3 regions of the Amorphus sp. 3PC139-8 genome follow, and region 2 is predicted to be linked to each of the others. Evidence: riboswitches for the same ligand, from Rfam matches in the RefSeq annotation. Region 2 holds a riboswitch; each other region holds the start of a gene.
The links. A riboswitch is a leader RNA that binds a small molecule or an ion and turns the genes downstream of it on or off. The one in region 2 is predicted to bind thiamine pyrophosphate.
Positions count from the first base shown of each region.

Region 1: it holds a riboswitch for thiamine pyrophosphate, as region 2 does, so the genes downstream of both, HNS03_RS00820 (ABC transporter permease) here and HNS03_RS12445 (hydroxyethylthiazole kinase) in region 2, are expected to answer to the same signal.
Region 3: it holds a riboswitch for thiamine pyrophosphate, as region 2 does, so the genes downstream of both, thiM (hydroxyethylthiazole kinase) here and HNS03_RS12445 (hydroxyethylthiazole kinase) in region 2, are expected to answer to the same signal.

Region 1 covers NZ_JABJVY010000001.1:181,139-185,399, reverse strand. The annotation lists gene HNS03_RS00830 (NAD-glutamate dehydrogenase) at 1-1,190, opposite strand, end outside; gene HNS03_RS00825 (peroxidase-related enzyme) at 1,426-2,022, shown strand; TPP riboswitch at 2,388-2,498, shown strand; gene HNS03_RS00820 (ABC transporter permease) at 2,678-3,421, shown strand; gene HNS03_RS00815 (ABC transporter substrate-binding protein) at 3,515-4,261, shown strand, end outside.
Region 2 covers NZ_JABJVY010000011.1:86,083-90,343, forward strand. The annotation lists gene HNS03_RS12435 (helix-turn-helix domain-containing protein) at 1-914, opposite strand, end outside; gene rpsD (30S ribosomal protein S4) at 1,141-1,758, shown strand; TPP riboswitch at 1,907-2,009, shown strand; gene HNS03_RS12445 (hydroxyethylthiazole kinase) at 1,998-2,759, shown strand; gene thiD (bifunctional hydroxymethylpyrimidine kinase/phosphomethylpyrimidine kinase) at 2,793-3,614, shown strand; gene HNS03_RS12455 (cyclic nucleotide-gated ion channel) at 3,756-4,261, opposite strand, start outside.
Region 3 covers NZ_JABJVY010000014.1:17,012-21,272, reverse strand. The annotation lists gene gatB (Asp-tRNA(Asn)/Glu-tRNA(Gln) amidotransferase subunit GatB) at 1-195, opposite strand, end outside; gene HNS03_RS14155 (Lrp/AsnC ligand binding domain-containing protein) at 433-669, shown strand; gene thiE (thiamine phosphate synthase) at 772-1,407, opposite strand; gene thiM (hydroxyethylthiazole kinase) at 1,413-2,213, opposite strand; TPP riboswitch at 2,321-2,425, opposite strand; gene mgtE (magnesium transporter) at 2,505-3,911, opposite strand; gene HNS03_RS14135 (hypothetical protein) at 4,202-4,261, opposite strand, start outside.

The DNA.
Region 1 (4,261 bases), on a different contig from region 2:
GCGATCGCGAATTGGTAGAGCAGTTCGACATCGACCTGGAACAGGTCGTCGCGCGGATAGGATTCCAGCACGTTCAGCAGCGCCTTGCCGGAATGGCTTTCCGTGTCGTAGCCGGCACGGTCCAGCACGGCCTGAACCTTTTCGCGGATATAGGGGATCTGGCGCACCGAGCCGGTATAGGCGCGCGAGGAGAACAGGCCGACCAGCCGGACTTCGCCCACCAGGCGTCCGTCCGGCCCGTAATTCTTGATGCCGACGAAGTCGAGATGAACGTGGCGGTGCACCCGCGAGCGGGCGTTCGCCTTGGTGATGATCAGCGGTAGGTCGGAACGCAGGAACTCTCGGATCTCCGGGGTCATCACCACGAACTCGCTGCCGCGTCGCAAAACCCGCACCGACGGGTCGCGCAGAAGGCCGAGACCCGATTCCAGAAGGGGCGTGAGCTCTCCGACCTCCACGTCGCCGTCGAGCCGATATTCGCGCAGACCGAGGAAAATGAAGTCGTCCGCGGCCAGCCACTCCAGGAAAGAAACCGCCTTGGCGAGTTCGGACGGCTCGATCGGCAGCCCGCCCTCCTTGTAGCGGCCGATCACCTCCTGCACGCGGGCGCGCATCGGCTTCCAGTCGTCGACGGCGACCCGCACGTCGTCGAGGGTTTGGCCGAGGCGTTCAGCAAGCGCGCTGCGGCGTTCGGGGCTTTCGATGCGGCCGATGTGGATGTGGATCAAGCTGTCGCGCTCGGCACCTTCGGCGCTCGAGGCATCGCCGCCGAACGCGATCAGATGGCCTTCCGGATCGCGGCGGCAATCGAGGATCGGGTGCAGCACCAGTCGGACATCGGCGCTGAATTCGATCAGCTCGTTCATCACCGAATCGAACAGGAACGGCATGTTGTCGTTCACGATGTTGATGACGGTGACGCCACGATGGGCGCGGTCGGCGGTGGCGAATTCCGGGTTGGTAACGGTTATCAGCGCTTCGCGCGGCGGGCGCTCCTGAAACAGGGTCCAGGCGGCATCGGCAAGGGCGACAAGTTCGTCTGCGCCGTACTGGATGACGTCTTCCGCCGAGCCTCTGGCGTAGAAGGCTTCCGTGAAGCGTCGGCGGTCCGCGCCGTCTCCATCGGCTGGAATGGTTTCGACGGCGGCGGCGATCTTTTCGGTCTTTTCCGCGTCGTAGCGATCGAGCATTGCGCCCTCCGAACGGTTCCTCACCAGAAAGTCGTACCCGGCTCGTCGGCCCTGCGGCAACAGCGCGCAGTTCATCGGTTGGCGATGCCGGCTGAATGGGCTCCTATCGCACGCGGATTTCGTTCTTTTCATGAAGCTTTTGGGGGGAGGGCCGTTGATCCCAACCTGCGGTCGCGGGAAGCTCGTTCGACAAAATCGCGAAACCGCCGGCTGCCGGCGGAAAGGGAGGACGACCATGAGCGATCAACAGCCCGCAAGCCCCGACTTCGACGATCCGGTGACCGCGCTTGATGTCTCGCGCGGCGAACCGTTGAGCGCGGCGACCGAGGCTTATTTCGCCAAGTGCGAGGAAAAGCTCGGCCTGGTGCCGAACGTGCTCAAGGCCTACGCCTTCGACGAGACGAAGCTGCGCGCGTTCACGGACATGTACAACGATCTCATGCTGGGCGAGTCCGGGCTGTCGAAGCTGGAACGCGAGATGATCGCCGTTGTCGTGTCCAGCGCGAACCGCTGCTACTACTGCCAGGTCGCGCACGGGTCGGCGGTCCGCGAGCTCTCCGGCGATCCGGCGCTTGGCGAGCTGATGGTGATGAACTACCGCGCCGCCCGGCTGAGCGAGCGCCAGCGCGCCATGCTCGACTTCGCCTGGAAGCTGACGGAAACCCCGTTCGATGTTGGCGAGGGCGATCGCGAGGTGCTCAGGGCCGCCGGCTTCACCGAGCGGGAGATCTGGGACATCGCCTCGGTGATCGGATTCTTCAACATGTCGAATCGGGTCGCGACCGCGACCGACATGCGCCCCAACGCCGACTACCACGCACGCGGACGGTGAGCGCGATTCGCGTGAACTCGGCTTGGAGCGGGATGAGGAAAAGTGGGGACCGGTTTTCCGCCCGCATCCCGCTCCATGAATGAAGAGCGATCAACTCGTCCCATCGGACGGTGTCCGAAGGGGTTGATCTTGAGCGGGATGAGGAAAAGTGGGGGACCGGTTTTCCGCCCGCATCCCGCTCCATGAATGAAGAGCGATCAACTCGTCCCATCGGACAAGAGCCCGAAGGGGTTGATCTTGAGCGGGATGAGGAAAAGGGGGCACTGTTTTCCGCCGGCATCCCGCTCCATTAGCAGGGTCGATCAGCTTGTCTCTTCAGACAAGCCGCAGGGCTTGCGGCGGCGATCGGCTTGCGCAACACTGGGTGTCGTTCCGAGGGGTGTTCGCACACGCGAGCTGAGATGGTGCCGGCCGGTACCGAACCCTTTGAACCTGATCCGGGTCATACCGGCGAAGGGACGGACACGACCGCCGCTCGTCATCCCCGGATCTCCCGATTCCGCTTGTTTTGGACGGTAGATCCCATGCTGCATCCTCTTCTTTTCTCCCTCGACGTCTCGCGGCCCCGTGCGCAATGGGCCGTTGCCGGTCAACGCCGGCACGTGACCGCGCGCGTCTGACGCGTTCGCTCCACGCGTCCCGCGTCTTCGCTGCGATGTCCGTTCTCCGCGCCATTCTGGTGGCAGCCGGTCTCGTCCTCCTTTGGGAGGCGGTGATCCGGGTGTTCGCCTTGCCGCCGTTCATCCTGCCACCCCCGTTGGAGGTGGCGAGCGCGTTCAACACGCGCGGCGCCTACCTCTTGTCCAATGCGTTGGTGACGGCGAGTGAAATCCTGCTCGGGCTCGCCATCGGCGTCCTGTCGGGCATGGTGACGGCGCTGACCATGAGCGCGTTCCCGCCGGCGCGCCGCGTGATCCTGCCGGTGGTGATCGCCACCCAGGCCCTGCCGGTGTTCGCGATCGCGCCGCTGTTGGTGCTTTGGTTCGGCTATGGCATGGCCTCCAAGATCGTGATGGCGACGCTGATCATCTATTTCCCCGTGGCCTCCGCCTTCTATGACGGGCTTGTACGGACCGAGGCCGGCCTGTTGGAGCTCGCCCGGCTCAATCGGGCGAGCCGGCTGCAGACGCTGGCGCTGATCCGCGTGCCGGCCGCGCTGCCGAGCCTGTTGTCCGGGCTCAAGGTGGCCGCCGCCGTCGCCCCGATTGGGGCCGTCGTTGGCGAATGGGTGGGCTCCTCCGCCGGGCTTGGCTTCGTGATGCTGCACGCCAATGCCCGGCTGCAATCCGACGTTTTGTTCGCCGCGTTGGCGCTTCTCGCCGTGATGGCGGTCGCGCTCAGACTCGCGGTCGACGCGCTTGCCCGACGGCTGACGCCGTGGGCGCCTGAAACGCAATAGGGCCTGAGCCTCCGACGGTTCCCGGCGCCGGAGGCTCTGATCTCTCCTTCCCGTCACTTAGCCGCGAAATAAAATCGCAAGGAGACTTTCGTCATGTTCCGATTGGCCGCTGCGGCCCTGCTATCCGCCTTGATTTCCGTCGTGCCCGCCAGGGCTGCGGAGCCCCTGACCGTGCTGCTCGACTGGTACGTCAATCCCGATCACGCCCCGCTCGTGATCGCCAAGGAGAAGGGATATTTCGCCGACGAAGGATTGGACGTGGAGCTCGTCGCTCCCTCCGATCCGAGCGCGCCGCCGCGGCTGATCGCGGCCGGCGATGGCGATGTTGCGGTGACCTATCAGCCGAGCCTTTATCAGCAGGTGGCGGAGGGGCTCCCGCTGGTGCGGATCGGGACTTTGGTCGCGACCCCGCTCAACACGCTGCTCGTCCTGGCCGACGGACCGGTGAAGGAGCTGTCCGATCTCAAGGGCAAGACCGTCGGCTATGCGGTTGCCGGCGTCGAGGACGCGCTGCTCGGCACCATGCTCGCCTCGGCCGGAGTGTCGATCGACGATGTGGAGCTGATCAACGTGAACTTCGCATTGTCGCCGGCGCTCTTGTCCAAGAAGGTCGATGCCGTGATCGGCGCCTACCGCAACATCGAGCTTCCGCAGCTTCGGTTGCAGGGCGTCGACGCCCGCGCCTTCTATCCGGAGGAGCACGGGGTTCCGACCTATGACGAGCTAATCTTCGTCGCCAAAAACGACCGACTCGACGACCCGCGCTTGGCCGCTTTTCTGAGGGCGGTCGAGCGGGCGGTGATGTGGCAGACCAATCATCCCGAGGAGGCGTTCGAGGTG
Region 2 (4,261 bases):
GGCACGCCGAAGGCCTGCTGGAAGTGGCGGGAAAAGTGCGAGCGCGAGGTATAGCCGGTGGCCGCGATCGCCTCGGCGACATCCGCATCGCGCTCCGCCAGAATCAGGCGCGCCGCCTGCATGCGTTCCGAAAGCAGGATATCGCGCAGCGTCGCGCCCTCCCCTTTCAGCCGCCGGCGCAGCGTCGCCTCCGACATGGAAAGCCGCTCGGCCACGGCGGCCGGCGTCCAAGCGTGGTCGAGCCGGTGACGGATCAAAAGCTGGACGGCCTCGGCCACCGAGCGATCCACATATTTCGGCGCGATCGGCAACACGCCGCGTTCGGCCAGCACAAGCAGGATCTCCAGAATGCGATGATCCACCAGACGGCGGGAAACATCCGCGGTCCCCGCAAGCGCCTCGCCGGCATGCACGATCGCGGAGCACAGCGCATCGTCGAGAAACACAGTCGTCCCGAGCGGCGGCCTGGAAGCCGTGAGGCTTGGCCAGAGCCGGGCCGCCTCGATCACCAGCTTGCGGGCGAACGTGATGCACAGCGCCCGATAGACGCCGCTTACCGCGTCGGGCACGTTGACCACGTCGACATGGGCCCCGGCCGGCAGCGCGATCGCCTCTCCGGCGCAATAGGCTCGCCGTTCGGCGCCCGCAATGACCTCCTTCGTCCCCTCCACCACCACGACCAGTGCGGCCGATGGCATCGTGAGTTCGCCCACCGCCTCGCGGGTGCGGGTCACGAACGCGGTCAACACCGAGTGGTCATGGCCGTCGATCAGATGTCGGGTGTCGGTCGCGGCCCAAGGCTGCAGGGCCTGAAGAAGCCGGCGCCGGACATCGTCGTTTGGTGTAGAAGTGAACATGATGGCATCAAAGCGCTCGGCGTCGAGGCAGACAAGCCCGGCCGCCGATCGGCTCACCCCGACGCCATTTGACTTAGCGAGCGCGATCGCCTATGTCACGCGCCTTCGCTGGTGGCAACGCCGGCGATTTTTTCACGCACCCGTGGGACGAGCGGGCGCCTCGTTTCGTCCCTGTCGGCTCTTTGGTCGTTGCGGCCTTTCGGAGCAAAGGAGGGGGCGTGTCCATCGTTCGAAAAGAACCTCCGTTCTCAAGAACAGTCATCACACGAAGGACACCGCTTTCATGTCGAAGCGCCATTCGCAGAAGTATAAAATTGACCGCCGGATGGGCGAAAACATCTGGGGTCGCCCGAAGAGCCCGGTTAACAAGCGCGAGTACGGCCCCGGCCAGCACGGCCAGCGCCGCCGCGGCAAGCTTTCCGACTATGGCGTGCAGCTGCGCGCCAAGCAGAAGCTGAAGGGCTACTACGGCAACATCTCCGAGAAGCAGTTCCGCCGGATCTACGACGAGGCCGTCCGCCTGAAGGGCGACACCTCCGAGCGCCTGATCGGCCTGCTGGAGAGCCGTCTCGACACCCTGGTCTACCGCGCCAAGTTCGTGCCGACCGTGTTCGCCGCCCGCCAGTTCGTGAACCATGGCCACGTCATGGTGAACGGCCGCAAAGTCAACATCCCGAGCTATCGTTGCAAGGTCGGCGACGTGATCGAGGTGCGCCAGCGCTCCAAGGAGATGGTGCTGGTGCTGGAGGCCGTCGGTCTCGCCGAGCGCGACGTGCCGGACTATGTCGAGGCCGACCACTCCAAGATGAGCGCAACCTTCTCGCGCGTGCCGGGTCTCACCGACGTGCCCTACCCGGTGCACATGGAACCGAACCTGGTGGTCGAGTTCTATTCGCGCTGATTGTCGCGCCTTCCAACGAATTTCGGGCCGCCCCTCGGGGCGGCCTTTTTCATGTCTGGCCGTTCGTTTCTGTCAGAACCGGTGGGCAACGCCGCAGCGTTGGGCGCCATCCCTTGCGTCGGGTTTGCAAGCCGACTAAGTCGAGTGAACTGTCTCAAAGGGGTGCCCGAGCGGGCTGAGAGGCGCTAGACGCTAACCCTTAGAAACCTGATCCGGATCGTGCCGGCGGAGGGATTGAGATGACGGATATCACGTCCGCTCCTAATCGCATCGATGCCTTCGCCGTTGCCCGCGTCATAGCGCGGGTGCGCGATTGGGCGCCGCGCGTCCATTGCATCACCAACACCGTCGCCCAGAATTTCACCGCCAACGTGCTCGCCGCGATTGGCGCGGTGCCTTCGATGACGGTCCATGCCGACGAGGTCGCTTCGCTGGTGGAGAGCGCCGACGGCGTACTGATCAATCTCGGTACCCTCGATCCGGAACGGCGCGCCGGGATCGAGGCCGCCGTCCAGGCGGCTCGCGCCAACGGCAAGGCATGGGTCCTCGACCCGGTCAAGGTCGACCGGGTCCCTTTGCGCCGAGCGTTCGCGCTCACGCTGATCAAGCAAGCGCCCGCGATCGTGCGTGGAAACTCCGGCGAGATGACCGCCCTCTTCCCGGCGATCGCGGCGGCAACCGGCACCGCCTTCGCCGTCACCGGCGCCCGCGACAGCCTCTCGGACGGTACCCGCACGGTTCTTGTCGACAACGGCCACCCGATGCTGGCCCGGATGGTGGCGACCGGCTGCGCGCTTTCCGGGCTGATCGCCGCCTGCCGGGCCGTCGAAAGCGATTCGCTGCTGGCCGCTGCCGCCGCGACGGTCGCCTGGGGCGTGGCCGCGGAGCGGGCCGCCATCGGTGTCGCCGGACCGGGCAGCTTCGCCGTCCGCGTGATCGACGAGATCGGCGCGATGGACACCCCCACGCTCGAGCGCCACGCCCTGATCAGCCGGGGTTGAGGCGTGATTTTGCCGTCAGGAGATACGGAAACCATGACCACCCCGATCGCGCTGACCATCGCCGGAACCGACCCCTCCGGCGGCGCCGGCATCCAGGCGGACCTGAAGACGTTCGCCGCTCTCGGCGTCTATGGGGCCTCTGTCATCACGGCGCTGGTGGCCCAAAACACCCAGGGCGTGCGTGCGATCCATGACGTGCCGGTCGACTTCATCCGCGCCGAGATCGATTCCGTGTTCGACGACCTCATCGTCGACGCGGTGAAGATCGGGATGCTGTCGAAACCCGCCGTGATCCAAACGGTCGCCGACGCGCTGGATGCCCACGGCGCCGGCCAGATCGTGCTCGACCCGGTGATGATCGCCGCTTCCGGCGATCCGTTGCTCGACGAGGACGCCATCGGACACGTGCGCGACGTGCTGCTGCCCCGCGCCCATCTGATCACGCCGAACCTGCCCGAGGCGGCCACGTTGCTGGACACGGAAACCGCCGAGACGCCGGAGGCCATGGAGGCTCAGGCGGAACGGCTGCTCGCGCTCGGGCCGGCCGCCGTCCTCCTGAAGGGCGGGCACGGCAGCGGCGCCCAGTCCGCCGATCTGCTCGTCAGCCGCGATGGTGGAGCGCCCCGCTGGTTCGTCGCCGACCGGATCGCCACCAAGAACACCCACGGCACCGGCTGCACGCTGTCGTCGGCGATCGCCGCCGGCCTCGCCAAGGGCCTGCCGCTTGCCGACGCGGTGGCCGCCGCCAAGACCTATCTGACCGAAGCCCTCGCGGCCGCCGACACGCTGACGATCGGGAAAGGCCGTGGACCGGTCCACCACTTCCACGCCCTTTGGCCGTCGGGATCGAAATAGCCGATCGGACTGCGCACCGCGACGCAACGTCCTGCGCAGCCCGCACTGCGCAAATGCCGTTTCGTGGCAGAAACGGGTTGGCCCGAGCGTTGGTCAGCCGACACGTGAAAGAGGAATCGGCGCAAGCAGCGCCATTGCGCATTACTGCGCGCTGCGCGCACTGCGCACCAAGGCTGCGTAAAGGTCCGGTCGGCGCCGCGCGATCACCTTCAGATCGTCCTCGGGCAGGATCAGAATGCGGGTGGTCGTGGTCGCAACCAGCGGGCCTTCGGTCCCAAGATCGGCGACCGACAGTGGCCCTCCGAACATGTCGCCCTCCCCCAACAGGACCGGATCGGGATCCGGTTGCGGGGCGGAGGCACCCCCACCCACTCCCTCTCCCTCCTCCACGGTCGCCTGCGGATCGTCCGAAGGCGGAGGCAGAGGACGCCCCGGGCCCTCCAAGGTGCCGAACACGACGATGAAGAGGTCGGCCGGCTCCTCGTGGGAGTGCACCACGATATCGCCCGGCTGAAAGGAGCGGGCCACCAGCCGCGGCATAATCCGCACGACGGTTGCCGCATCGAGCCGGGCGAAGGCCGGCACCCGACCGATCATGCCCCACGTCACGGTGAAGTCGCGCCGACGGATCACTTCGGCAAAGGCGG
Region 3 (4,261 bases), on a different contig from region 2:
CATGCCGGGCATCGCCGCATCCACCAGCGAGACGTGGCTGTTGGGATCGCCGCCAAAGGCCGTGGAAGCGCCGGAGAAGAGCTTCGATTCGGACTGGACCTGGGCGTGGACTTCGAGCCCGATCACCAGCTCCCAATCGCCGGTCGCGCCCTTGATGACAGAGCCGCGCCGGGCTTCGCGCACCGCTTCGTTCATGTTCGTCTCAACCGTTCTTTCAGACGCCGCCTGGGCATGCCGTCTTGTGTCGGCGCGCGTCGGCGCCGGATCGTGAAGCTATCGTCTGGGCTATCGGCCGGTCATCGGTCAAGTCCGCCGTGCCGTAAGCCGTCTCGGCGGCCTTGCCCTTCAGGGCGTGATCGGCTTCACTTCGCCGCCTCCACAAGCCGCTGTACCAAGTCCATAGAAGCCCTCGACACGATCCGGAGCCGCGCCATGAAGCCTTTCTTCGTCCTCATCAAATGCGAGCTCGGCAAGGCCTACGAGGTCGCCAATGCGATCGCAGACGCCGAGATCGCCTCGGAGATCTATTCTATCGCCGGCGACTTCGATCTCCTCGTCAAATTCTATCTGGAGGACGGACAGGACGTCGGCAAGTTCATGAACGAGAAGCTTCATGCGATCCCGGGCATCCGCGATACCCGGACGATCATCACGTTCAAGGCGTTCTGAGCAACGCCAGGAAAAGTGGGAACCGGTTTGGCTTTTTGTGTCGCCCACGCCGGCGCGCGGTCGCGCGCTGGCTCCGCTCTCTGATGGACGACGGATCGTTTGCTACCGTCCGCTTTCGAATGCGGCACGCAGTCGGCCGGCGGCAGCGCGGGGATCGTCCGCCAGCGACAGCGCGCTGACAACAGCAATGCCTTCGACGCCGGTGGAGGCCACCTTCGCGGCATTATTCTCACCAATCCCGCCAATGGCACAGGCGCGCACAGGCGCGATTTTGACCGCTTGGCGCGTGCCTTCGATCCCCAGCGCATCGCCGGCATCCGCCTTGGTGGTCGTGACCGCATAGGGGCCGATCCCGACATAGTCGACGTCGACCGGGTTGATCGCCGCCATTTCGGCCTCCGTCACCGCGGAAAGCCCGATGATCGCGTCCGGTCCCAGGATCGCGCGAGCGGCAGACGGCGGAAGATCGCTTTGACCGATATGAACGCCTTCGGCGCCGCTCGCATGAGCGACGTCGACGCGATCGTTGAGGATCAGCGGCACACCGGTGCCGGCGAGAAGCGCTTTCAAGGCGCGCGCCTGTTCCAGAAGCTCGCCGCCGTCGAGGTCGGGATGGCGAAGCTGAACCATCGTGACGCCGCCGGCAACAGCTTCGCGAACGACGGCACAGGTGTGCTCGAAGGACTGGCGGTGGTCGGTCACGAAGTAGAGCGTCAGGTCGAAAGCGGGCTTCGCCATGGCGCTCACTCCACCGAAATCGACGCGTTCGCGGCAAGCATGGTGCGATCGAGCCTGTGCAGCGCGTCGAGCAGGACGGGAGGGAGCGTGCCGGGGCCGTCCACGTGATCGCTGGCATGCTTGCCGGCGGCAGCGAAGGTTGCCAGTGCTGCGGTCGTTGCCCGGAACGGATCGGGCTCCACGGCCAGAAAGCCGCCGATCAGGGCGGTTGCGGCACAGCCGAGCCCCGTTACCTTGGGCATCAGCGCATGGCCGCCGTCGATGCGGGCAAGCCGCTCGCCGTCGGTGACATAGTCGCTGACGCCGGTGATCGCGACGACATGGCCGGTCTGCGCGGCAAGCGCACGTGCGGCATCGAGCGCGGCCTCGGAGCCGTGCTGGCTATCGACGCCGCGGGGGCGGGCGTCGACGCTGCCCGAAAGCGCGATGATCTCGCTGCCGTTGCCCCGGATCGTCGTCGGCTTCAGGCTGACGAGGTCTGCGGCGAGCTGAGTGCGGTAGCGGGTGGCGCCGATGCCGACAGGGTCGAGCGCCCAGGGGATATTTCGCCGGTTCGCCTCACCGGCGGCGAGCTTCATCGCTGCGGCCCAGTCCGCCGATAGGGTGCCGATGTTGACCACCAGCGCGGAGGCCAGGCGGACGAACTCTTCCACCTCGTCGGTCGAATGGACCATGGCGGGTGAGGCGCCCACCGAAAGCAGGGCGTTCGCGGTCGTGTTCATCACCACGAAGTTGGTGATGTTGTGGACCAGCGGCTGGCGCTCGCGGATGCGCCCGACAATGTCCGCGACGTCGTCGATGTTCATGAGAGATCGCCTCCGAAATCAACCGTCCGGGAACTGCGACGGACCCTTCGGATCGACGCGTTGCCCGGCCAGAAAGTGAGGCGAAGGAATTCATCCGAATCGGGAGAAGTCCCGACAGGTGAAGATCCCTTCGCTGGCATGACCCAGATCAGGTTCGACGGGTGCTTCTCAGCCCTCGACACGATGTGCCGAAGGCGCCCCGCTTCACGGACGGCGACAGTGGACCGGGCGCGGCTTGCGCGTCAAGGGGACGGAGTGGATGCGCTGGGCCCCGAGGATGATTCGGGGTGGCTAATAGATGCCGAACCACCAGGCGGCGAGGCCGAGGAAGGCGAGGAAGCCGATGACGTCGGTCAGCGTCGTCAGGAACACCGATGACGCCACCGCCGGGTCGGCGCCAAGCTTGTCCAGCACGATCGGAGTCACCACGCCGAAGAAGCCGGCGCACAGCACGTTGAAGACTAGTGCAGTGGCGATAACCCCGCCGAGCTCCGGGTTCTGAAACCACAATCCGGCAATGAGCCCGACCACGACGGCGACGATCGTGCCGTTTGCGAGCGCGACCAGGATCTCGCGCCCGATGACGCGTGCGGTGTTGCGCGTGGAGATGGATTTGGCAGCGAGCGCGCGCACGGTCACTGTCATCGCCTGAATGCCGGCGTTGCCCCCGATCGAGGCGACGATCGGCATTAGAATCGCCAGCGCCACCATTTGCTGGATCGTGCCGTCGAACAGGCCGATCACCGATGCGGCCAGAAAGGCCGTCGCCATATTGATGAGCAGCCAGGGGATTCGGGTGCGGGCGGTGTAGTAGACCGTGTCCGACAGCTCAGCGTCACCGGCACCGGTGAGGTAGCGAATGTCTTCTTCCGCCTCTTCCTCGATGATGTCGACGATATCGTCGATGGTGAGCACGCCGACCAGGCGGTCGCTTTCGTCAACGACCGCCGCGGAGACGAGGTTGTAGCGCTGGAACACGCGCGCGACTTCCTCCTGGTCCTCCGTTGCCAGCACCGTGTGCGGGGTCTCGTTCATGATTTCGGAGATTCGGGTCGGTCGCGGCGTCCTGAGAAGCCGGTCGAGCGAGACGGTTCCCAGCAGCCGGAAGGCGGGATCGACCACGAAGATCTGGTAGAACGAATCCGGCAGATCGTCCTCTTCGCGCAACGCGTCGATGACCTGGCCGACGGACCAGAATGGCGGCAGCGCGACGAAGTCGGACTGCATGCGCCGGCCGGCCGTCTCCTCCGGGTAGTCGAGGGAGCGGGCCAGCCGATGGCGCTTGGCGAAAGGCAGGCGGGCTAGGATCGCCTGCTTTTCGTCCTCTTCCAGGTCTTCCAGAATGTAGACGGCGTCGTCGGAATCGAGCGCGGCGAGGCCATTCGCCACCGTGTGCGGCGGCAAGTTTTCCAGGATCTGGAGACGGATCGCCTCGTCGAGCTCGGTCAGCGCCGTGTAGTCGAACTCGTCGCCCAGAATCTCGATGTAGCCGAGCCGGAGTTCGGGTGTCAGCGCTGTCAGAAGCTCGCCGACGTCGACCTCGTGCAGCCCTTCCGTGAGCTCTTCCAGCGCGGCACGATCCTCCGAGACGATCGCCGCCTGAACCGCCTCGAGATAGGCCGCGTTCAGATGGCCCTCATCGTCGCGGAAGAGGGGCGCGATCTCGGTCCGGATATCGGCTTCGCTGGCATCTGCCATCAAGCGACCCTTCTGGAACAGCCCACACGGAAACGGCGGGAGTGGCCAAGGACATCGGGAGCGGACGGATTTTCAAGGTTCTAGTTCGTTTCGGCCACGGGTCGAGAGGTGGCAGCGCGAGACGACTGGGGAGACAGTTAGACGATATGATCTGTCGGCGAAATCACCCGCCGGAGAAAAATGGCGTTCGACGAGATCGCCCCGGCTTTTGGCCGGGGCTGTGGATCGAGGCTCCAGGGACGAGAACGTGGCGCGAATTGTTCACGGAACGCGCCCGTCGCCGCGTTTCGTCAGGAGTTATCCCGCTTCGGCTGCTGATTCTCCGGCGTGTCCTGACGCTGCTCCGTCTG